Regions from separate parts of the Streptomyces sp. DT190 genome, predicted to be linked through region 1. Evidence: riboswitches for the same ligand, from Rfam matches in the RefSeq annotation. Region 1 holds a riboswitch; the other holds the start of a gene.

Region 1 (10,668 bases):
GCAGATCCTGTCGCACGTGTGGGGGTACGACTTCGACCCGGGGTCCAACATCGTGGACGTGTACGTGCGGACGCTGCGCAGGAAGCTCGGGGCGGAACGGGTGGAGACGGTGCGGGGGATGGGGTACCGGCTGCCGTAGCGCCCCGCGCCCCTGACGGCGGGTGAAAACTCCTTCATGTGGGGCTCATGGACGGCTCACCGCCCGGGCGGATGCTCGGTGGTGTGACGCTGAACCTCCGCACCACCACCGCCCTGTGCGTCGCCCTGTCCGTGTGCGCGCTCCTGGCCGTGCCCACCAACGCGCCGGGGCTCGGCGCCGACGCACGGCTCACCCTCGTCGTGTTCGTCCTCGCCACCTGCGCCTGGATCGGGACGCCGGTCGACGACACCTACATCGCCCTGGGGGCCGGGCTCGCGCTCACCGTGACCGGCGTGATCAGCAGCGACACCCTGTTCGGGACGCTCGGGGACGCCACGGTCTGGCTGCTGATCTGCGCGTTCGTGCTGGCGGCCGCGGTCGGCCGGACCGGGCTCGCCGGGCGGGCGGCGGTGTTCCTGGTCAGCGGGGCGCGGACCGTACGGCAGCTGGTGCACCTCACGACCGCCGCCCTGGTCGTCACGGCGTTCGCGGTGCCCGCCACCTCCGGCCGGGCCGCGCTCGCGCTGCCCGTCTTCCTGGCGCTGGCGAAGGTCTTCGCCGACCGGAAACGACTGGTCGTGATGCTGGCTCTGCTGTTTCCGACCGTGATCCTTCTGTCCGCGGTGGCCACCCTGATCGGCGCGGGTGCGCATCTGATCACCGTGTCCGTGCTGTGGGAGGCCACCGGGCAGCAGATCGGCTTCACGCAGTGGCTGCTGCTGGGCCTGCCGCTGGCCGTGGCCTCCTCGCACCTGGCCGCCGAGCTCGTCCTGCTGACGACGACCCGGCGCGCGGACCGCCGCGGCCCGGTCCGCATCGAACCCGAGCAGATCCAGGCGCACAGCGAGCAGCCGGTCACCGGCCCCTGGAGCCAGGCCGAGAAACGCTGCGCCCTGCTGCTGGCCACGGTGGTCCTGCTGTGGTGCAGCGAGCCGCTGCACCGGGTGCCGCCGGCCCTGGTCGCGCTGATCGGCGCCGTCGTCGCCGCCTCGCCGGCCCTGGGCACCGTGCGCCTGAAGGACGCGCTGAAGACCGTCCCCTGGGCGCTGCTGCTGTTCATGGCGGCCACGATGGCCATGGGCGTGGCGCTCGCGGACTCGGGTGCGGCCGCCTGGCTGGTGTCGGGGCTGCCCTCGGACGCGGCCCCCGTGGTGTTCCTGGCGGTCGTCATCGCCGTGAGCACGGCGGCCCACCTGGTCCTGCAGTCCCGTTCGGCCCGCTCCTCGGTGCTGGTGCCGCTGGTGGTGGCCGCCTCCGTCGGCGTCGGCGTCAACCCGGTCGCCGCCGCCCTCGCCTCCACCGCCGCCGCGGGCTTCTGCCACACGCTGCCCGCCTCGGCCAAGCCGGTCGCGCTCTTCGCGGGCCTGCCCGGCACCCCCACCTACACCCCGCGCGACCTGCTGCGGCTGTCCGCCGTGCTGGCCCCGCTGACCGCCCTGCTCGTCCTGCTGTTCGCCGTCGCGGTGTGGCCGCTGCTCGGCGTGTCCGTCACCCGTTGAGGAGCCCTCCATGCTGAACCGTGTCGTCGTAGCCCCCAGCGGCTTCAAGGAGTCCCTGTCCGCCGAGGCCGCCGCCGACGCCATCGCGGCCGGGGTGCGCCGCGTGCTGCCCGGCGTTGAGCTCGACCTCGTCCCGCTGGTGGACGGCGGCGAGGGCACGGCCCTGGCCCTGGCCGCCGCGACCGGGGGCCGGATCGTCACCGTGCCCGCGACCGGCCCCGTCGGGGACACCGTCGCCGCGCACTTCGCCCTGCTGGGCACCGGGGACACGGCCGTGGTGGAGATGGCGGCGGTCGCGGGCCTCTCCCTGGTCCCGCGCGAGCTGCGCGACCCGGGCGCCACGACCACGTACGGCGTCGGCGAACTGCTCCGCGCCGCCCTGGACACGGGCGTCCGGCGGATCCTCGTCGGCTGCGGCGACTCGGGCACCTCCGACGGCGGGGCGGGCGCGCTCCAGGCCCTCGGCGCACGGCTGCTGGACGAGGACGGCCGGGAACTGCCCCGGGGCGGCCGGGAGCTGACGCGCCTGCACCGCGTCGACCCGGCCGGCCTCGACGCCCGCCTCGCGGACGTGGAGCTCCTCGTCGCCTGCAATCCCTACAACGTGCTGTGCGGCGAGCGGGGCGTGGCCCGGGTCTTCGGACCGCAGAAGGGCGCCACGCCCGCGCAGGTGGAGGAGCTGTCGGCGGCCCTGGAGAACTGGGCGTTCGTCCTCACCCGGGACGCCGCCGTGCCGGGCACCGAGCTGCGCACCGGCCCGGGGACGGGAGCCTCCGGCGGTCTGGGCGCCGGGCTGGCCGCCCTGGGCGCCCGGCTCCTGCCCCGCTTCGACGTGCTGCTGGACCACCTCGACCTGGACGCCCGGCTGGCCCGTGCCGACCTGGTCGTCACCGCCGAGGGCGCCCTGGACCACCAGACGCCGCGCGGCAAGGTCCCCGCCGAGGTGGCCCGCCGGGCCAAGCGGTACGGCCGCCCGGTCCTGGCCCTGGCCGGCACCCTCGGCGAGGGCGCGCACCAGGTACCCGGCGTGGACGCCTGCCACGGCATCCTGCCCGGCCCGATGGAACTGGCGGAGGCGCTGCTGCGCGCGAGCGAGCTGCTCACCGACGCCACCGAGCGGGCCCTGCGGATGATCGTCCTGGGCGCCCGGCTACCGCTGCTGCCCGGCCCGGCCGCTCACGCGGAGGTGTCCGGCACGCAACGGCCGTCCTCCGTGCGGTAGTTCCACCGCGCCCCGTCCGTCACGAGCTCCCGCACGGCCCGCACGAACCGCTCCACGTGCTCGTCCGGCGTGCCCGCGCCGAAGCTCACCCGGATGGCGTTGAGCGACCGCTCCCCCGGCTCGGCCTCCGGCGCCCCGCACTCGCCCTGCGTCTGCGGGGCGCTGCCGAGCAGCGTGCGCACCAGCGGGTGGGCGCAGAACAGCCCGTCCCGCACGCCGATGCCGTACTCGGCGGACAGCGCGGCGGCGAAGTGGGAGCTGTTCCAGCCGTCGACGACGAAGGAGAGCACACCCACACGCGGGGCGTCGTCGCCGAAGAGGGACAGGAAGCGCACCTGCGGCACCCCGGCGAGACCCGCGCGCACCTTCTCGATCAGGTACCGCTCCCGGGCGACGAGGGTGTCGAACCCGGCCTCGGTGAGGGCCTTGCAGGCGGAGGCGATGGAGTAGGCGCCGATGACGTTCGGCGAGCCGGCCTCGTGCCGGGCGGCGCTGTCGTGCCACTGCACGTCCACGCCCCCGTCCGCACGCCGCGCGACCTTCCGGCTGGCGCCGCCGCCCGCGAGGTACGGCTCCGCCCGGCGCAGCCAGTCGGCCCGCCCGGCCAGGACACCGGAGCCGAAGGGCGCGTACAGCTTGTGCCCGGAGAAGGCCACCCAGTCGACGTCGAGGTCCGCGACGGACACCGGGTGGTGCGGGGCCAACTGGGCGGCGTCCAGCACGATCCGCGCCCCGTGGGCGTGCGCGGCCGCGGCCAGCTCCCGTACGGGCCACAGCTCGCCGGTGACGTTCGACGCGCCGGTGACGCAGACCAGGGCCGGGCCGTGCGGGTCGCGGGCGGCGAGGGCGCCCTCCAGGGTCTCGACGGCCTCGCGGTGGCTCCGCGGGGCGTCGAGGTAGGTGACGCGGGCGTCGCGCCAGGGCAGCAGGGAGGCGTGGTGCTCGGTCTCGAACACGAAGACCTGGCAGTCCCCGGGCAGGGCGGCGGCGAGGAGGTTGAGGGAGTCCGTGGTGGACCGGGTGAACACGACCTGGTCGTCGGCGCGGCAGCCGAGGAACTCCGCGACGGTCCGGCGGGCGTTCTCGAACAGGTCGGTCGACAGCTGGGACAGGTACCCGGCGCCGCGGTGGACACTGCCGTAGTACGGCGCGTAGGCGGCGACGTCGTCCCAGACCCGCTGCAGCGCCGGGGCGCTGGCGGCGTAGTCGAGCGCGGCGTAGGTGACCTCACCGCCCGTCACCAGCGGCACGGTGACATCCCGCCCCAGAACGGGCAGCGGGGCACAAACGGACTGGTCGGCGGCAGCAGTGAAGACGGACATGACGAACTCCCGTGAGAAACAGGGGTGAAGGAGGAAGGGTGTGCGGAGGCGGGGCTCTGCGGCCCTATCGCATTCGCTGACTCACGGAAGACTCCTCGTCGACCAGGACCCCTGGTGTCGCGAGGGGTCCGCGCTTGCCGTAGACCTCGCTGCCTACGGCCTGGTCTTCACCCGGGGCACCCCGCCACGGACGGAGGGTTGCCGGACAGTCGGCCGGGGCCTCATGACTGTCACTCATGACCTGGTACGGGAACGTACGTGAAGTGATCGGCGTCCCGCAACCCGGGTCCGGATCGCGGGACGCACCTCACAGCCGGCCCGTCACGCGTTGCTGGCGGCCACCCACCGCTCCAGCGTCCGCTTGGCGGCCCCCGAGTCGATCGCCTCGGCCGCCTTCGCCATGCCCGCGCGGATCTGCTCGGCCAGCGTGCCCGTGCCCGGCTCCAGGGCCACCAGCGCCGCCGCCGCGTTCAGCAGCACCGCGTCCCGCACCGGGCCCCGCTCACCGTCCAGCAGACGGCGGGCGACCTCGGCGTTGTACGAGGCGTCCGCGCCGCGCAGGGCCTCCACCGGGACCAGTTCGAGGCCCACCTCCCGCGGGTCGAAGGCCTCCTCGGTCACCTTGCCGTCGCGGACGATCCAGACCCGGGACGTGGCGGTGGTGGTCAGTTCGTCGAGACCGTCGTCGCCGCGGAAGACCAGGGAGGAGTGGCCGCGCTCGGCGAAGACGCCGGCGACGATCGGCGCCATGCGCGGATCGGCCACGCCGACCGCCTGGGCGCGGACCTTGGCCGGGTTGGTCAGCGGGCCGAGGACGTTGAAGATCGTCCGGATGCCCAGCTGCCCGCGGGCCGCGCCCGCGTACCGCATCGACGGGTGGAACTTCGCCGCGAAGCAGAAGGTGATCCCGGCCTCCTCGGCCACCCCCGCCACCCGGTGCGTGGGCAGCTCCAGGTTGACGCCGAGCTTCTCCAGGACGTCCGAGGCGCCGGAGGCCGAGGACGCGGCGCGGTTGCCGTGCTTGACGACCTTCGCGCCCGTGCCGGCGATGACGATCGCCGACATGGTCGAGATGTTGACGGTCTTGGCACCGTCGCCGCCCGTGCCGACGATGTCGACGGCCGGGCCCGGCACCTCGATGACGTTCGCGTGCGCGTACATCGCCCGGACGAACCCGGCGATCTCCTCGACGGTCTCCCCCTTGGCGCGCAGCGCCACCACGAACCCGGCGATCTGCGCGTCCGTCGCCTCGCCGCGCATGATGAGGTCCATCGCCCAGGCGGTGTCGTCGGCGGTCAGATCACGACCCTGCAGCAGGCCGTTCAACAGCAGGGGCCAGGAGCGGCCCGCCGCGGTGTCGCCTCCAGCGGGGGTCACAGCGCTCATAAGCCGCTCCAGGATCAGGCGTCCCGCACTGCGGGACGAGAGTCTCGACGAGGTCCACCCTATCCAGCCCCGGCCACCACGAAGGGCCCCGTCCGAACACCGGACGGGGCCCTTGTGTGGCGTGGCGAAGCAGTGATCAGTGGTGGCCGTGGCCGCTCGTGATCTCCCGGTACTCCTCGACGGTGGGCTTCGGGATCTGGGCGCCCTCGCCGTAGTAGGCGTCGCTGAGCTTGGCGCGCAGCTTCTCGGAGCCCTTCACCTTGCGCTCGACACCGTTCTCGTCGACCGTCGGGCCGAGCTCGACCGGCTCGTACTGCTCGTGCGCCGTGAGCGTGTACATCTGCTCCTGGCTGAGCGGCTCGTGCACCTCGATGAACTCACCGTGCGGCAGGCGCTTGATGATGCCCGACTCGCGGCCGTGCAGCACCTTGTCCTTGTCCCGGCGCTGCAGGCCGAGGCAGATCCGCTTGGTGACGATGAAGGCGATGACCGGCCCGGCGAAGAACCCGATCCGGACGAACCAGGTGACCGCGTTGATCGACAGGTGGAAGTGCGTGGCGACGATGTCGTTGCCACCGCCGATCAGCATGATCATGTAGCCGGTGACCCAGGCGACACCGAACGCGGTGCGCGTCGGGGCGTTGCGCGGCCGGTCCAGGATGTGGTGCTCGCGCTTGTCCCCGGTCACCCACGACTCGATGAACGGGTACAGGGCGATGATCGCGAGGAACAGGCCGAAGAGCACCAGCGGGATGAACACGCCCAGGACGAGCGTGTGACCCCAGAAGTTGATCTCCCAGCCGGGCATGGCGCGGACCAGGCCCTCGGCGAAGCCCATGTACCAGTCGGGCTGGGCGCCGGTCGACACCTGGTCGGGCCGGTACGGGCCGAGGACCCAGATCGGGTTGACGGTCGCGATGCCGGCGAGGGCCGCGATGACACCGAAGACCAGGAAGAAAAAGCCTCCGGCCTTGGCCATGTAGACCGGCAGCAGCGGCATGCCGACGACGTTCTTGTTGGTCCGTCCGGGACCCGCGAACTGCGTGTGCTTGTGGTAGAAGACCAGGATCAGGTGGCCGACCACGAGCCCGAGCATGATGCCCGGCAGCAGCAGGATGTGGATCGAGTAAAACCGGGCGACGAAGTCGGTGCCCGGGAACTCCCCGCCGAACAGGAACATCGAGATGTACGTGCCGACGATCGGCACGGACAGGATCGCGCCCTGCGTGAAGCGGACACCGGTGCCGGAGAGCAGGTCGTCCGGGAGCGAGTAGCCGGTGAAACCGGTGAACATGCCGAGGACGAACAGCAGGAAGCCGAACAGCCAGTTGATCTCGCGCGGCTTGCGGAACGCGCCGGTGAAGAAGACGCGCATCATGTGCACGAACATGCCGGCGAGGAAGATGATCGCCGCCCAGTGGTGGATCTGCCGGATGAGCAGACCGCCGCGGACGTCGAAGCTGATGTCCAGCGTGGAGGCGAACGCCTCCGACATCAGCTGCCCCTGGAGCGGGACGTAACTGCCGTGGTACTCCACCTCGTTCATCGACGGGTGGAAGAACAGCGTCAGGTACACACCCGTCAGGATGATGATGATGAAGCTGTAGAGGCAGATCTCACCCAGCATGAAGGACCAGTGGTCCGGGAAGATCTTGCGCATGTTGGCCTTGGCCAGGGAGTAGATCCCCAGGCGGCCGTCGGCCCAGTCGGCGACCCGCTCTCCGGCGGGCGCCTTGCGGCGGTCGTCCTTGTTACTCATCCGCGCTCCCAGAAGGCAGGACCGACGGGCTCTTCGAAGTCGCCGAGCGCCTCGAGGTAGCCCTCGTCGTTCACGCCGATGCGCAGCTGCGGCAGGGCGTGACCGGCGGGACCGAAGATCACTCGGGCACCGTCGGACAGGTCGAAGGTGGACTGGTGGCAGGGGCAGAGCACGTGGTGCGTCTGCTGCTCGTACAGGGAGATCGGGCAACCGACGTGGGTGCAGATCTTCGAGTACGCGACGATGCCCTCGTGCGACCACTCGAGCTCGCGCTTGTCCTTGATGTTCTCCGGCTGGATCCGGACGATCATCAGGGCGGCCTTGGCGATCTCGTTCTGGAACTCGTGGTCGTGCTCCTCCAGGCCCTCGGGCTTGGCGAAGGTCAGCGAACCGACCGCGACGTCCGAGGGGCGCAGCGGCTGGTTCGTGTTCATGTTCACGAGCAGCTTGCCCTTGGACCACAGCGTGTGGCGGAGCTTGGTGCCGGGCAGCGGGCCGAGGTCGCGCAGCAGCACGACACCGGAGAGCGGCACCAGCGTGAGCGCGCCGAGCATGGTGTTGCGGATCAGCTTGCGGCGGCCGAGCGCGGACTCCTTGGCGCCCTGCTTGAAGTCCGCGAAGACCTTCTCGCGCACCTCGGGCTCCGCCTCGATCGGGTGCCGCTCGTCGGCGATCTCCACGTCCGACATCAGGGTGCGCGCCCAGTGGACGGCGCCGGCGCCGATGCAGAACAGCGCGATGCCGAGCGTCATGCCCAGCGCGAAGTTCAGGGCGCTGATGTGGCCGAGCGGGAAGATGTAGACCGACTTGTCGACCGGGATCGCCACGAACGCGGCGATGAAGGCGATGGTGGCCAGCATCGACACCGTGAACATCAGGGCGACCGAACGCTCGGACCGCTTGGCGGCCCGCTCGTCGATGTCCTGGATCCGGTGCTCGTGAGGCGGCAGGCCCGGGTCGGCGAACGGGTGCTTCTCGTCCGCGACGCTGACCACGCCGTGCTCGTCATGTCCCGCGGACTGCGCGGCAGGCAGGTTCTCTTCTGGAATGTCTTGGCTACTCATGACTTCTTGGCCTTTGCGGTCCGGGCGGCGACCCACACGGCGACGGCGATCAGTCCGCCGAGACCGAAGATCCAGCCGAAGAGGCCCTCGCTGACCGGTCCCAGACCGCCCAGTTCGAGGCCACCGGGGCTCTCGGTCTTCTCGCTGTTGACCGCGTCGAGGTACGCGATGATGTCCTTCTTGTTCTTCTCCGACAGCGTGGTGTCGGGGAAGGACGGCATGTTCTGCGGGCCGGTCTGCATGGCCTCGTAAATGTGCTTCTCGGAGACGCCCTCCAGGCTCGGCGCGTACTTGCCGTGCGTCAGGGCGCCACCCTTGCCCGTGAAGTTGTGGCACTGCGCGCAGTTCGTCCGGAAGAGCTCACCGCCCTTGGCGATGTCGGCGCCCTCGGGACTGTACTGGTCCTCCGTCGGGACGGCGGGACCGGCGCCGAGCGAGGCGATGTACGCCGCGAGCTGGTCGATCTCGGCCTGGGTGTAGATGTTCTTCTTCTTCGGGACCTGCGGGCCCTGGGAGGTGGCGGCCGGCATACGGCCCGTGCCCACCTGGAAGTCGACGGACGCGGCGCCCACACCCACCAGGCTCGGGCCGTCGGAGGTGCCCTGACCGCCGGTGCCGTGGCAGCTGGCGCAGCCGACCGAGTAGAGCTTCTTGCCCTCCTCGATGGTGAGGGACTGGGCGGATTCGTCGGCCTGCGCCTTGCTCGCGGGTGCGAACGCGGCGTACAGCCCCCCGGTGCATGCCAGCGCGAGGAGTAGGACGACGAGCGCCGCCATCGGGTGGCGTCGTCGTGCGGAGAGCTTTTTCACGGATTACCCCGGTGTCAGGATCTTCTGCGTCGATGCTTCTGGGATGCGCGCCCGGTCGGGCGCGGCGGATGCGGGCCCTGCTACTTGATCATGTAGATCGTGGCGAAGAGGCCGATCCAGACGACATCGACGAAGTGCCAGTAGTAGGACACGACGATCGCGGCGGTCGCCTGCTCGTGGGTGAACCTCCGGGCCGCGTAGGTCCGGCCCAGGACCAGCAGGAAGGCGATGAGACCGCCCGTCACGTGCAGGCCGTGGAAGCCGGTGGTCAGGTAGAAGACCGAGCCGTACGGGTCGGAGGACAGGGACAGGCCCGCGTCCTTGACCAGCTCCGTGTACTCGAAGACCTGACCGCCGATGAAGATCGCACCCATGATGAAGGTGACGATGAACCACATCCGGAGCTTCTTCACGTCACCGCGCTCGGCGGCGAAGACGCCGAGCTGGCAGGTGAGGGAGGAGAGCACCAGGATGGTGGTGTTCGTCGCCGAGAACGGGAAGTTGAGATGGCTCGCCATCTCCTTCCAGTGATCGGGACCCGTCACCGATCGCAGGGTGAAGTACATCGCGAAGAGGGCCGCGAAGAACATCAGCTCGGAACTCAACCAGATGATGGTTCCGACGCTGGTGAGGTTCGGCCGGTTGACCGACGGGTGCGCGTGCCCGGTTTCTACTGTCGTTGCTGTCGCCACGACCGACATTATGTCGGTCGCTTATCCCGCCCTCACTCCGGGGGGTGCCGTTCGGAGTGTCTGAGCCGGTCGTACCGGTGTTGACGTGGTGTTCAAGGGAGTAGCATCCGGCCCAACGGGCCTGTCCTTACGACGCTGACGTCACGGAGGAACAATGCAGCCGACCGCCACGGTGCTGGTCTACAGCGACGACTCCAACACCCGCGAACAGGTGCGGCTCGCGACCGGCCGGCGGCCGGCCCCGGACGTCCCTGTGGTGGAGTTCGTGGAGTGCGCGACCCCGGCGGCAGTGATCAAGGAGCTGGACCGGGGCGGGATCGACGTCTGCGTGCTGGACGGGGAGGCCGTGCCCATGGGCGGCATGGGCCTCTGCCGGCAGATCAAGGACGAGATCTTCGCGTGCCCGCCGGTGCTGCTGCTGATCGGGCGCCCGCAGGACGCGTGGCTGGCGACCTGGAGCCGCGCCGAGGCGGCCGTGACGCTGCCGGTGGAGCCGGTGGAGTTCGCCTCCGCCCTGGCCTCCCTGCTGCGGGAGAGGGCGGCTCTGAACGCCTAGGAGCCCGGGACGCCCGGTGCCGCGGCGGCCTGCGGGTGCGTGGGGGCTGTTCGCGCAGTTCCCCGCGCCCCTTCGGGTCAGACGCTCTGCGGGCGCAGCCGGGCCCGGTCCGCCTCGGTCGGGCCCTCCGGGGTGCCGCCGACCAGGGCGCTGCCGGTGCGCCATCTCGCCCAGTCGAGGTTCCAGTCGCCGTAGCCGTTGCCGAAGGGGGCCATGGTGT
Region 2 (10,668 bases), on a different contig from region 1:
CGAGCGGGGGCATGGCGTTGAAGAGGTGCGTGGCGACCGTGGCGCCCGCGTCGATGGCCTCGACGGTCTGCTCGTACGTCGCGTCCGTGTGGCCGATCGCCGCGATCACGCCGTGCTCGGCCAGGAGGCGCACGGAGTCCAGGCCGCCGGGCAGCTCGGTGGCGAGGGTGACCATCCTCGCCCGGCCCCGGGCCGCGTCGACCAGCTTGCGGACCTCCGCCGGGTCCGGGTCGCGCAGCAGCTCCTCGGAGTGGGCGCCCTTGCGGCAGGGGGAGATGAACGGCCCCTCGAAGTGGATGCCGGCGATCTCGCCCTGCTCGGCGAGTTCGCTGAGCAGGCCCGCGCGCCGGGTGAGGGAGTCCATGCCGCCGGTGACGGTGGAGGCGACCAGGGTGGTCGTGCCGTGCAGGCGGTGGGTGTGGATGCCCTTGAGGATGTCGTCGACCGAGCCGGAGGTGAAGGAGGCTCCGCCGCCGCCGTGGTTGTGCAGGTCCACGAAGCCGGGGACCACGTAGTGGCCGGTGGCGTCGATGAAGTGGGCGTTGTCGGGGGCGGTGGCGGTGATGCGGGTGCCGTCCACGACCAGCCTGCCGTTGCCGACGGCTCCGGAGGGGAGGACGACGGTCGCGCCGGTCAGGACCGTGGGGCGGTCGGCCGTGGCGGGGTGCGGGTGCGTCGTGGCCGGTCGCGCAGTTCCCCGCGCCCCTGGGTGGGCTGCCATCAGGGCGTTACCTCCATACGGTCGGTCGATGCCAGAAGATCCCAGGCCAGCAGGCCCGCCCCCAGACAGCCGGCCCCGTCCCCGAGGGCCGCCGGGACGAGTGGCGGCTGCTTCTGGAAGGTGACGCGGCTGCGGATCGCTTCCCGCAGGGGTGTGAACAGGGTTTCCCCGGCCTCCGCCAGACCGCCGCCGATGATCAGGACGCCGGGGTCCAGCAGGGTCAGGGCCGTGACCAGGCCGTCGGCCAGGGCGTCCACGGCCTGCCGCCAGACCGCGAGCGCCCGGGGGTCGCCGGCGTCCACGGCCTTCGCGCAGTCCGCCGCGTCCGCGTCCGGGGTGCCGCAGGCCGCCGCCCAGGCCTCGCTGACGGCCGCCGCGGAGGCGAAACGCTCCAGGCAGCCGCGCTGGCCGCACGGGCAGGGGATTCCGCCGGGGCGTACGACGATGTGGCCGATCTCGCCCGCGAAGCCGTGCGCGCCCGCCTCCACCCGGCCGTCGACGCCGATGGCCCCCGCGATGCCGGTGCCCAGGGCCACGAACAGGAAGCGGTCGGCGCCCCGGCCCGCCCCGACCCGGCCCTCGGCGAGGCCGCCGGTGCGCACGTCGTGCCCGAGGGCGACCGGGACGCCGCCCAGCCGCTCGGCCAGCAGGGCGCGCAGCGGGACGTCGCGCCAGCCGAGGTTCGCCGCGTAGACGGCGGTGCCCCCGGCCTCGTCGACGATGCCGGGGACGGCCACGCCGGCGGCGGACGCGGGCGCGCCGAGCTGCTCGGCGCCGTACGCGCGCAGCTCGGCGGCGAAGTCGAGGATGCCGGCGACGACGGCGTCCGGTCCCCGGTCCCGCCCGGTCGCCCGGCGGGCGCGGTGCAGGACCTCGCCCTCCGGCCCGGTGAGGGCGGCTTTCATCCCGGTGCCGCCCACGTCGAGGGCGATGACATGTCTCACGGAGGACAGTGTGACCCGGGGACCCGCAAGAGGTCTAGTCCACTCGCGTGGTGTAGACCTTAATCCGCATATCGAAAAGTTTCGGGTGGCGGACCGGGCCGGAGTACGGCGCGGGACGCCAGGGTTGGGGAAGAACAGCGGTGCAGCGTCGGCGAATGGCAGGAACGATCGCGGTGGTGTCCGCCCTGGGCATGACGGCGGTCCTCGGCGGCTGCGGCGTCACGGGAGGCTCGGGGGACGTCACGCTGAAGCTGGTCGCCGCCGACTACGGCGACAGCGCGGCCAACAGCTCGCAGAAGTACTGGGACGAGCTGGTCGAGGAGTACGAGAAGGAGCACCCCGACGTCACGATCGACGTCACCGTGTACTCCTGGAACGACGTCGACCGCAAGGTCCGCGAGATGGTCGCGGCCGGTGACGCGCCGGACATGGCGCAGATCGGCGCCTACGCGGACTACGCGGCGCAGGACCAGCTCTACAAGGCCGACGAACTGCTCTCCATACCCGTGCAGGCCGACTTCGTCGGGCAGCTGGCCTCGGCGGGACAGGTCATGGGCGTGCAGTACGGCATGCCGTTCGCCTCCTCCACCCGGGTGCTCTTCTACAACAAGACCCTCTTCACCAAGGCCGGCATCACCCCGCCCGAGAGCTGGGACGACCTGGCCGACGCCGCCGAGGCGCTCAAGGCCGAGGGCGTGACGTACCCCTACGCGCTGCCCCTCGGGCCCGAGGAGGCGCAGGCCGAGACCATGCAGTGGATGCTCAGCGGCGGGGGCGGCTACACCGACGGCGTCGACAGCTACGGCATCGACTCCCCGGAGAACATCGACACCTTCTCCTGGCTGAAGGACGAGCTCGTCGGCAAGGACCTGACCGGGCCGGTCGCGCCGGGCAAGCTGAACCGGGCCGACGCGTTCGCCGCCTTCGCCAAGGGCCAGGTCGGCATGCTCAACGGCCACCCCTCGCTGATGAAGACCGCCGCGAGCAAGGGCGTGAAGTTCGGCATGGTGCCCATGCCCGGCAAGGAGGGCCCGAGCAAGTCCACGCTCGGTGTGGCCGACTGGATGACGGCCTTCCGCGAGAACGGCCACCGCGACCAGATCGGCGACTTCCTCGACTTCGTGTACAGCGAGAAGAACGTGCTGGACTTCTCCCGCGAGTACGACCTGCTGCCGGTCACCAGCTCGGCGTCGGCGACCATGGCCGCCGCCGACCGGGACAAGCACCTCAGGCCGTTCCTCGAGGAGCTGCTGACCTCCGAGCTGTACCCGGTCGGCAAGACCTCCTGGGCCGACGTCAGCGCCCAGATCAAGACCCAGATCGGCAAGGCCGTCGCCCCCGGCGGCAGCCCCTCCGGCGTCCTCGGCCATCTCCAGGCGGCGGCGCTGCGGGCGGAGAGCGCGGAGTAGTCCCGCTGTCGGTGGCGGGCGTTACGGTGCCGTACATGGACGAGGCGAGCGACCAGGAAGCCGGCGGCCCGGGGCTCGGGCGCAGGGAGCGGGACGTCCTCGCGCTGGAACGCCGCGGCTTTCCCGGTCCCGGCGCGAAGGAGCGGGCGGTGCGCGAGGAACTGGGCCTGGCGCCGGTGCGCTACTACCAGCTCCTCAACGCCCTGCTGGACGACCCGCGGGCCCTGGCCCACGATCCGGTGACGGTCAACCGGCTGCGGCGGATCCGCGACCGGCGCCGGGCGGAGCGCTGAGCTCGGGCGAGCGGGCTCAGCCGATCCGGTCCGCCAGCTCGCGCAGCAGCCGTACGACACCCTCGGGGCCGTCCACCACCACGTCAGCGCGCTCCCGCAGCTCGGTCACCTCGTCGCTGCCGCTGCACACCAGCAGGCCCGGTGTGCCGTCCGCGCGCAGGGCGTCGACGGCGGAGTAGGCGGGCAGGTCGCCCAGGTCGTCACCGGCGTAGAGGACGGACCCGGCGCCGATCTCCCGGGCCAGGGCGCGCAGGGCGACGCCCTTGTCCACGCCGGGCGGGCGGAGTTCGAGGACCATGCGGCCGGGCTCGACGACCAGGCCGTGCCGCTGCGCCAGGACGGTGAGCGGCGCGCGCAGGGCGTCGAAGGCGGCCTGCGGATCGGGGGCCCGGCGGGTGTGCACGGCCACGGCCCGGCCCTTGTCCTCGACCCAGGTCCCGGTCCCGTCGAGCAGCCCGGGCAGCTCGGCGCGGGCTGCCGCCACCCCCGGGTGGGGCTCGGGGGTCCGGACCTCGCCGCTGCGGGCGTCCCACCGCTCGGCGCCGTAGTGCCCGAGCACGACGAGGCGCTCCAGGCCCGGCACGTCCGCGAAGGCGCCGTTGCGTACGGCGACCTCGGCGGGCCGGCCCGTGATCACCGCGACGGCGGCGACCTTCGGCGCGAGCGCGGCCAGCGCGGGCACGGCCTGCGCGTGGGCCCGGGCCAGCTCGGGGTCGGCGACGATCGGCGCGAGCGTCCCGTCGAAGTCCAGTGCGACGAGCGCCGTGCCGGGGTCGGCGAGGAGGGCGTCCAGGCCCTCCAGGCCGGCCTTCGTGGCGGGCGTGGGCAGCGGATGCGACGCGGGCATCGGGCCGCTCATCCCTTCAGCGCTTCCAGCTGGTCCACGAACCACCGCGCCGGCGGCAGCGCCGTGGCCGCGGCGGCCAGGCGCTTGCTGCGCTCGGCCCGCTCCCCGGGGCTCAGGGACAGCGCCTCGTGCAGGGCGGCGGCCGTGCCCGTGATGTCGTACGGGTTCACCGTGATCGCGTCCTCGCCGAGCTCCTCGTGCGCCCCGGCCTCCCTCGACAGCACCAGCGCGCAGCCCGCGTCGGAGACCACCGGGACCTCCTTGGCGACCAGGTTCATGCCGTCGCGGATGGGGTTGACCAGGGCCACGTCGGCCAGCCGGTACGCGGCCAGGGAACGGGCGAAGTCGTCCTTGACGTGCAGCACGACCGGCGTCCAGCCCGGCGTGCCGAACTCGGCGTTGATCTCGTCGGCCAGCCGCTGCACCTCGGCCGTGTACTCCCGGTACACCGCGAGGTCCTGCCGCGAGGGGTAGGCGAAGGCGACGTGCACCACGCGCTCGCGCCACTCGCCGTGCGCCTGCAGCAGCCGCCGGTAGGCCAGCAGGCCCCGCACGATGTTCTTGGACAGCTCGGTGCGGTCGACGCGGACGATGGTGCGCCGGCCCTCGCCGATCTCCTCGCGCAGCGCGGCCATGCGCTCTTCGACGTCCTGCTCGTGCGAGCGCCTGCGCAGGAAGTCCGCGTCGGCGCCCAGCCCGTGCACGCCGATGCGGGTGCCGCCGAGACCGCCCGCGAACCGCTCCGCGCACCGGGTGAACGCGTCCGCCCAGCGCTGGGTGAGGAAGCCCAGCCGGTCCGCGCCGAGCATGCCGCGCAGCACCTGCCCGGCCACGTCGTCCGGCAGCATCCGGAAGTACTCCGGCGGCGCCCACGGCGTGTGCGAGAAGTGGCCGATCCTGAGGTCCGGGCGCAGCTCGCGGAGCATGCCCGGCACCAGCGTCAGGTGGTAGTCCTGCACCACGACCGCCGCGCCCTGCGCAGCCTCCTCGGCCAGCGCCTCGGCGAACGCCCGGTTGTACGTCTCGTAGGACGCCCACTGGCGCCGGAACTCCGCGTCGAAGACCGGCTCCAGCGGCGTCTGGTAGAGCATGTGGTGGACGAACCACAGCACCGAGTTGGCGATGCCGTTGTACGCGTCGGCGTGCACGTCGGCCGGGATGTCCAGCATCCGCACGCCGTCCTCCCCGGCTCCGCGCCGGACCGCCTCCCGGTCGCCGTCGGACAGCGCCGAGCACACCCACAGCGCGTCCGCGTCCGAGCCGATCGCGGAGAGCCCCGAGACCAGCCCGCCGCCGCCCCGCTTGGCGTTCAGCGAACCGTCCTCACCGACCGTGTAGGAGACCGGGCCCCGGTTGGAGGCCACCAGTACCCGTGCAGAACCGTGCGTCGAACCCATAGGCCTCAACCTAGCCCGGCCTGTAAACGCTCAAACGTACGGACCTGCCGCGTCCGGCCGAAAACGGCCCCGGTCAGGCCGCCCGGCGCGCCTGGTACTCGGCGATCTCCACCATCGGCGGACGTTCCTCCGTGTCCACCGAGTACGTCCGCGGCTCGAAGCCGTCGCCACCCCGTTCGAACTGCGTCAGGGACGGCCGGATCAGGTGCCCCCGGGCCAGCCGCAGCTGCGCCGTGCGGTAGATCTCGGCGGCCATCCGGCCCAGGGCCTGCCCGTCCTGGTGCCGGTGCTTGCGCACCCCGACGTCCACCTGGGCGAGGGCGTCCAGGCCCACCAGGTGCAGGGCGTCCACCAGCATGCCCAGCTCGATGCCGTACCCGACGGGGAACGGCAGCTGCTCCAGCAGCGAGCGGCGGGCCGCGTACTCCCCGCCCAGCGGCTGCACGAACCCGGCCAGCCGCGGCCAGTGCATGTTGAGCAGCGGGCGCGCCATCAGCTCGGTGACCCGGCCGCCCTGCCCGGCGGCGCCGCCCAGGGGCCGGTCGTACATGCCCTTGACCAGGGCCACGTCCGGGTCGGTCAGCAGCGGGCCGACGATCCCCGAGACGAAGTCGGACGAGAAGTCCCGCAGGTCCGCGTCGACGAAGCAGACGATGTCCCCGCGCGTGACGAGCAGCGAGCGCCACAGCACCTCACCCTTGCCGCGTACGGCCGGGACGCGCGGGAGTATCGCGTCGCGGTGCACCACCGTCGCGCCCGCGGCGGCGGCCACCTCGGAGGTGCGGTCGGTCGAGCCCGAGTCGACGACGACCAGCTCGTCGACGAGCGGGACCTGCAGCATCAGGTCGTGCCGGATGACGGCGGCGATGTCGCCGACCGTCTCCTCCTCGTTCAGCGCGGGCAGCACCACACTGACCGTGCGGCCCGTGCGCTGCTTGGCGGCCATGATCCGGTGGAGCGGGCGTTCGTTCGCAGACCAGGAACGGGTGCTCAGCCAGCGCTCGACTTCTTCCAGCACCGTGGCGGCTCCTTAGCGTTCTCTCGGCGGGACGGGATGTGACGCGTCTCGCGGTTCGGACGACTATCTCAACTGTCCTGGTCGTCGGTTACAGTCTTGAACAACGCGGATGACCATCGCATGTCCGAGGTCGCCCGCCGTCTACAACCACATACAGCTCATCCAGAGGGGCAGAGGGAAACGGCCCGATGAAGCCCCGGCAACCCTCCAGTCGGTTCTCGTAGGTCACTGGCGACCACAGCGCGAGGCTCCCGGCTAGGGAAGGTGCCAAATCCGTCTCACGGCGAGATGCGTCGTGAGGAAGATGAGGAGAAAGGGCCTCGCCTCACATGGCTGTGCAGACTGTTGCAAGCACCACGAACTCCACCGTAGACCTCGGCCCGGCCGCCGCCCTGAGCTGCCGCGAGTGCGGTCACCGCGTGCCCCTCGGCCCGGTTTTCGCCTGCGAGGAGTGTTTCGGCCCGCTGGAGATCGCCTACGACTTCTCGTCCTACGACGCCGAGGAGCTGCGCAAGACGATCGAGGCGGGCCCCGCGAACATCTGGCGCTACGCCCCGCTGCTGCCGGTCCCGGCCGACGTGGCGGACAAGCCGAACATCAACCCGGGCTGGACCAAGCTGGTCAAGGCCGACAACCTCGCGCGCGAGCTGGGCGTCGACGCCGGCAAGCTGTTCGTCAAGGACGACTCCGGCAACCCGACGCACTCCTTCAAGGACCGCGTCGTCGCGCAGGCCCTGGAGGCCGCCCGCGCCTTCGGCTTCACCACCCTCTCCTGCTCCTCCACCGGCAACCTCGCCGGTGCGGTGGGCGCCGCGGCGGCCCGCGCCGGCTTCCGCTCGTGCGTGTTCATCCCGCACGACCTGGAGCAGGGCAAGGTCGTCATGGCCGCGGTGTACGGCGGCGAGCTCGTCGGCATCGAGGGCAACTACGACGACGTGAACCGCTTCTGCTCCGAGCTGATCGGCGACCCGGCCGGCGAGGGCTGGGGCTTCGTCAACGTCAACCTGCGGCCGTACTACGCCGAGGGCTCCAAGACGCTGGCGTACGAGATCTGCGAGCAGCTCGGCTGGCGGCTGCCCGACCAGCTCGTGGTGCCGATCGCCTCCGGCTCCCAGCTCACGAAGATCGACAAGGGCCTGCAGGAGCTGATCAAGCTCGGGCTGGTCGAGGACAAGCCGTACCGGATCTTCGGCGCGCAGGCCGAGGGCTGCTCGCCGGTGTCGACCGCGTTCAAGGCCGGGCACGACGTGGTGCGGCCGCAGAAGCCGGACACGATCGCCAAGTCGCTGGCGATCGGCAACCCGGCGGACGGGCCGTATGTGCTGGACATCGCGCGGCGCACGGGCGGTGCGGTGGAGGACGTGACGGACGAGCAGATCGTCGACGCGATCAAGGTCCTCGCCAGGACCGAGGGGATCTTCGCGGAGACCGCGGGTGGGGTGACCGTGGGCGTGACGCGCAAGTTGGTGGAGAGCGGGGTTCTCGACCCGGCGAAGACGACCGTGGTGCTCAACACCGGGGACGGTCTGAAGACGCTGGACGCGGTGGCGGGCACGGGGCTGACCGCGACCATTCGTCCCAGTCTGGAGTCGTTCCGTGAAGCCGGGCTCGTCTGAGCGTCGTTGTTCGCTGCGGGCCGTGGGGGCTGGTCGCGCAGTTCCCCGCGCCCCTGAGGGCGATACCCAACCGGAGGTTCTGAAGTCATGAGCGTCACCGTTCGCATCCCCACCATCCTGCGTACCTACACCGGCGGGCAGGCCGAGGTCGCCGCCGAGGGGGCGACCCTGGGCGAGGTCATCGCCGATCTGGAGAAGAACCACACGGGGATCGCCGCCCGGGTGCTGGACGACCAGGGGAAGCTGCGCCGCTTCGTCAACGTGTACGTGAACGACGACGACGTGCGGTTCGAGCAGGGGCTGGAGACGGCCACCCCGGACGGTGCCGGCGTGTCGATCATCCCCGCCGTCGCGGGAGGCTGAGCGGGCCCGTAAACCGGTCGGCCGGCCTGATTGTTACCTGGAGTAATGCCGGTCACGGAGAGTTCATCGAATTGCCCCCACCGTGAGAGAAGCGGAGGGGGCAATTCCATGTGATTGAGCGCGGTACAGTTGGGGAACGCGATCCCGATCCTGTGATCGGAACTCTGAATTCCCGCTGCGAGCCCGACAAGATGTAGCCAAAGTGTGCGTGTCTTTCGCGGCTTTTGCGTATTTTATGTGGCCCGACTTGCCCTGAATTCGGGCGAATTCTCCCCACATTCCGGACCCTGCGCGTCCAGAATTCTCGTCCGATTGACCTGTTGCAGACGGCAGTTGGACAGATACATTCAGCCGCGGTCGACGCGTTCCGGCGCACGCCCCCAACCGTGGGGGGTGAGGTCTGACCCGGGTCCGCGAAGTGTGGATCTGTGCAAGGGCCAGTAATAGGGGAGTTAGGCATGGCTCAGGGCACCGTCAAGTGGTTCAACGCGGAGAAGGGGTACGGCTTCATCGCGGTCGACGGTGGTGCGGATGTTTTCGTCCACTACAGCGCGATCCAGATGGACGGCTACCGCACCCTGGAAGAGGGCCAGCGGGTCGAGTTCGAGATCTCGCAGGGCCAGAAGGGTCCGCAGGCCGACATGGTTCGCGTCACCGCCTGAACGCGCACCACGACCGACGCGCAAGCGACAGGTCTTCTCAGAAGGGCTCGCACCCCCCGGGGTGTGGGCCCTTCGGCCTGTTCGCAGCGGGTGCCGGGGGGTGTTCGCGGGTGGCTGACGACCCTGCCCGATCCCCGGGAGGCGCTTGCACTCGCCATGCCCGAGTGCTAATCATTGCGTTAGCACTCTGAAGGTGAGAGTGACAACGTAAGGACCGGGTCGGTGAGGCCGCGGACCAGGTGGGGCAAGGAACCACCGGTCGGAGGCCGTCCGTCGCGGGCGCGGGCGCGGTCCGAAGTAATCACCCCCAGTCCTGGAGGGACCACTTCACATGGCCAAGATCATCGCGTTCGACGAGGAGGCGCGGCGCGGCCTCGAGCGCGGCATGAACCAGCTCGCGGACGCCGTGAAGGTGACGCTCGGCCCCAAGGGCCGCAACGTCGTCCTCGAGAAGAAGTGGGGCGCGCCCACGATCACCAACGATGGTGTCTCCATCGCCAAGGAGATCGAGCTCGAGGACCCGTACGAGAAGATCGGCGCCGAGCTGGTCAAGGAAGTCGCCAAGAAGACGGACGACGTCGCCGGTGACGGTACGACCACGGCGACCGTCCTCGCCCAGGCCCTGGTGCGCGAGGGTCTGCGCAACGTGGCCGCCGGTGCCAACCCGATGGCCCTCAAGCGCGGTATCGAGAAGGCCGTCGAGGCCGTCTCCGCCGCCCTGCTGGAGCAGGCCAAGGACGTCGAGACCAAGGAGCAGATCGCTTCCACGGCCTCCATCTCCGCCGCCGACACCCAGATCGGCGAGCTCATCGCCGAGGCGATGGACAAGGTCGGCAAGGAAGGCGTCATCACGGTCGAGGAGTCCCAGACCTTCGGTCTGGAGCTGGAGCTCACCGAGGGTATGCGCTTCGACAAGGGCTACATCTCGGCGTACTTCGCCACCGACATGGAGCGTATGGAGGCCGTCCTCGACGACCCGTACATCCTGATCGCCAACTCCAAGATCTCCAACGTCAAGGACCTGCTCCCGCTCCTGGAGAAGGTCATGCAGTCGGGCAAGCCGCTGCTGATCATCGCCGAGGACGTCGAGGGCGAGGCCCTGTCGACCCTGGTCGTCAACAAGATCCGCGGCACCTTCAAGTCCGTCGCCGTCAAGGCCCCGGGCTTCGGTGACCGCCGCAAGGCGATGCTGCAGGACATCGGCATCCTCACCGGCGGCGAGGTGATCTCCGAGGAGGTCGGCCTCAAGCTGGAGAACGCCACGATCGACCTCCTGGGCAAGGCCCGCAAGGTCGTCATCACCAAGGACGAGACCACCATCGTCGACGGTGCCGGCTCCGCCGAGCAGGTCCAGGGCCGGGTCAACCAGATCCGCGCCGAGATCGAGAACAGCGACTC

Evidence for each region. A riboswitch is a leader RNA that binds a small molecule or an ion and turns the genes downstream of it on or off. The one in region 1 is predicted to bind S-adenosylmethionine.
Region 2: it holds a riboswitch for S-adenosylmethionine, as region 1 does, so the genes downstream of both, thrC (threonine synthase) here and ACPXCS_RS18955 (aminotransferase class V-fold PLP-dependent enzyme) in region 1, are expected to answer to the same signal.

The regions. Positions count from the first base shown of each region.
Region 1 is NZ_JBNCNM010000010.1:2,355-13,022, reverse strand. It holds gene ACPXCS_RS18970 (response regulator transcription factor) at 1-139, shown strand, start outside; gene ACPXCS_RS18965 (SLC13 family permease) at 223-1,638, shown strand; gene ACPXCS_RS18960 (glycerate kinase) at 1,649-2,860, shown strand; gene ACPXCS_RS18955 (aminotransferase class V-fold PLP-dependent enzyme) at 2,815-4,182, opposite strand; SAM riboswitch class IV at 4,308-4,424, opposite strand; gene trpD (anthranilate phosphoribosyltransferase) at 4,504-5,568, opposite strand; gene ACPXCS_RS18945 (cytochrome b) at 5,705-7,327, opposite strand; gene ACPXCS_RS18940 (Rieske 2Fe-2S domain-containing protein) at 7,324-8,391, opposite strand; gene ACPXCS_RS18935 (cytochrome bc1 complex diheme cytochrome c subunit) at 8,388-9,200, opposite strand; gene ACPXCS_RS18930 (aa3-type cytochrome oxidase subunit III) at 9,281-9,901, opposite strand; gene ACPXCS_RS18925 (hypothetical protein) at 10,047-10,448, shown strand; gene ACPXCS_RS18920 (Ig-like domain-containing protein) at 10,526-10,668, opposite strand, start outside.
Region 2 is NZ_JBNCNM010000021.1:112,698-123,365, forward strand. It holds gene nagA (N-acetylglucosamine-6-phosphate deacetylase) at 1-721, opposite strand, end outside; gene ACPXCS_RS30345 (ROK family protein) at 721-1,665, opposite strand; gene ACPXCS_RS30350 (extracellular solute-binding protein) at 1,821-3,074, shown strand; gene ACPXCS_RS30355 (DUF3263 domain-containing protein) at 3,110-3,367, shown strand; gene otsB (trehalose-phosphatase) at 3,384-4,214, opposite strand; gene ACPXCS_RS30365 (alpha,alpha-trehalose-phosphate synthase (UDP-forming)) at 4,223-5,611, opposite strand; gene ACPXCS_RS30370 (glucosyl-3-phosphoglycerate synthase) at 5,685-6,629, opposite strand; SAM riboswitch class I at 6,785-6,940, shown strand; gene thrC (threonine synthase) at 6,959-8,245, shown strand; gene ACPXCS_RS30380 (ubiquitin-like small modifier protein 1) at 8,333-8,608, shown strand; gene ACPXCS_RS30385 (cold-shock protein) at 9,067-9,270, shown strand; gene groL (chaperonin GroEL) at 9,602-10,668, shown strand, end outside.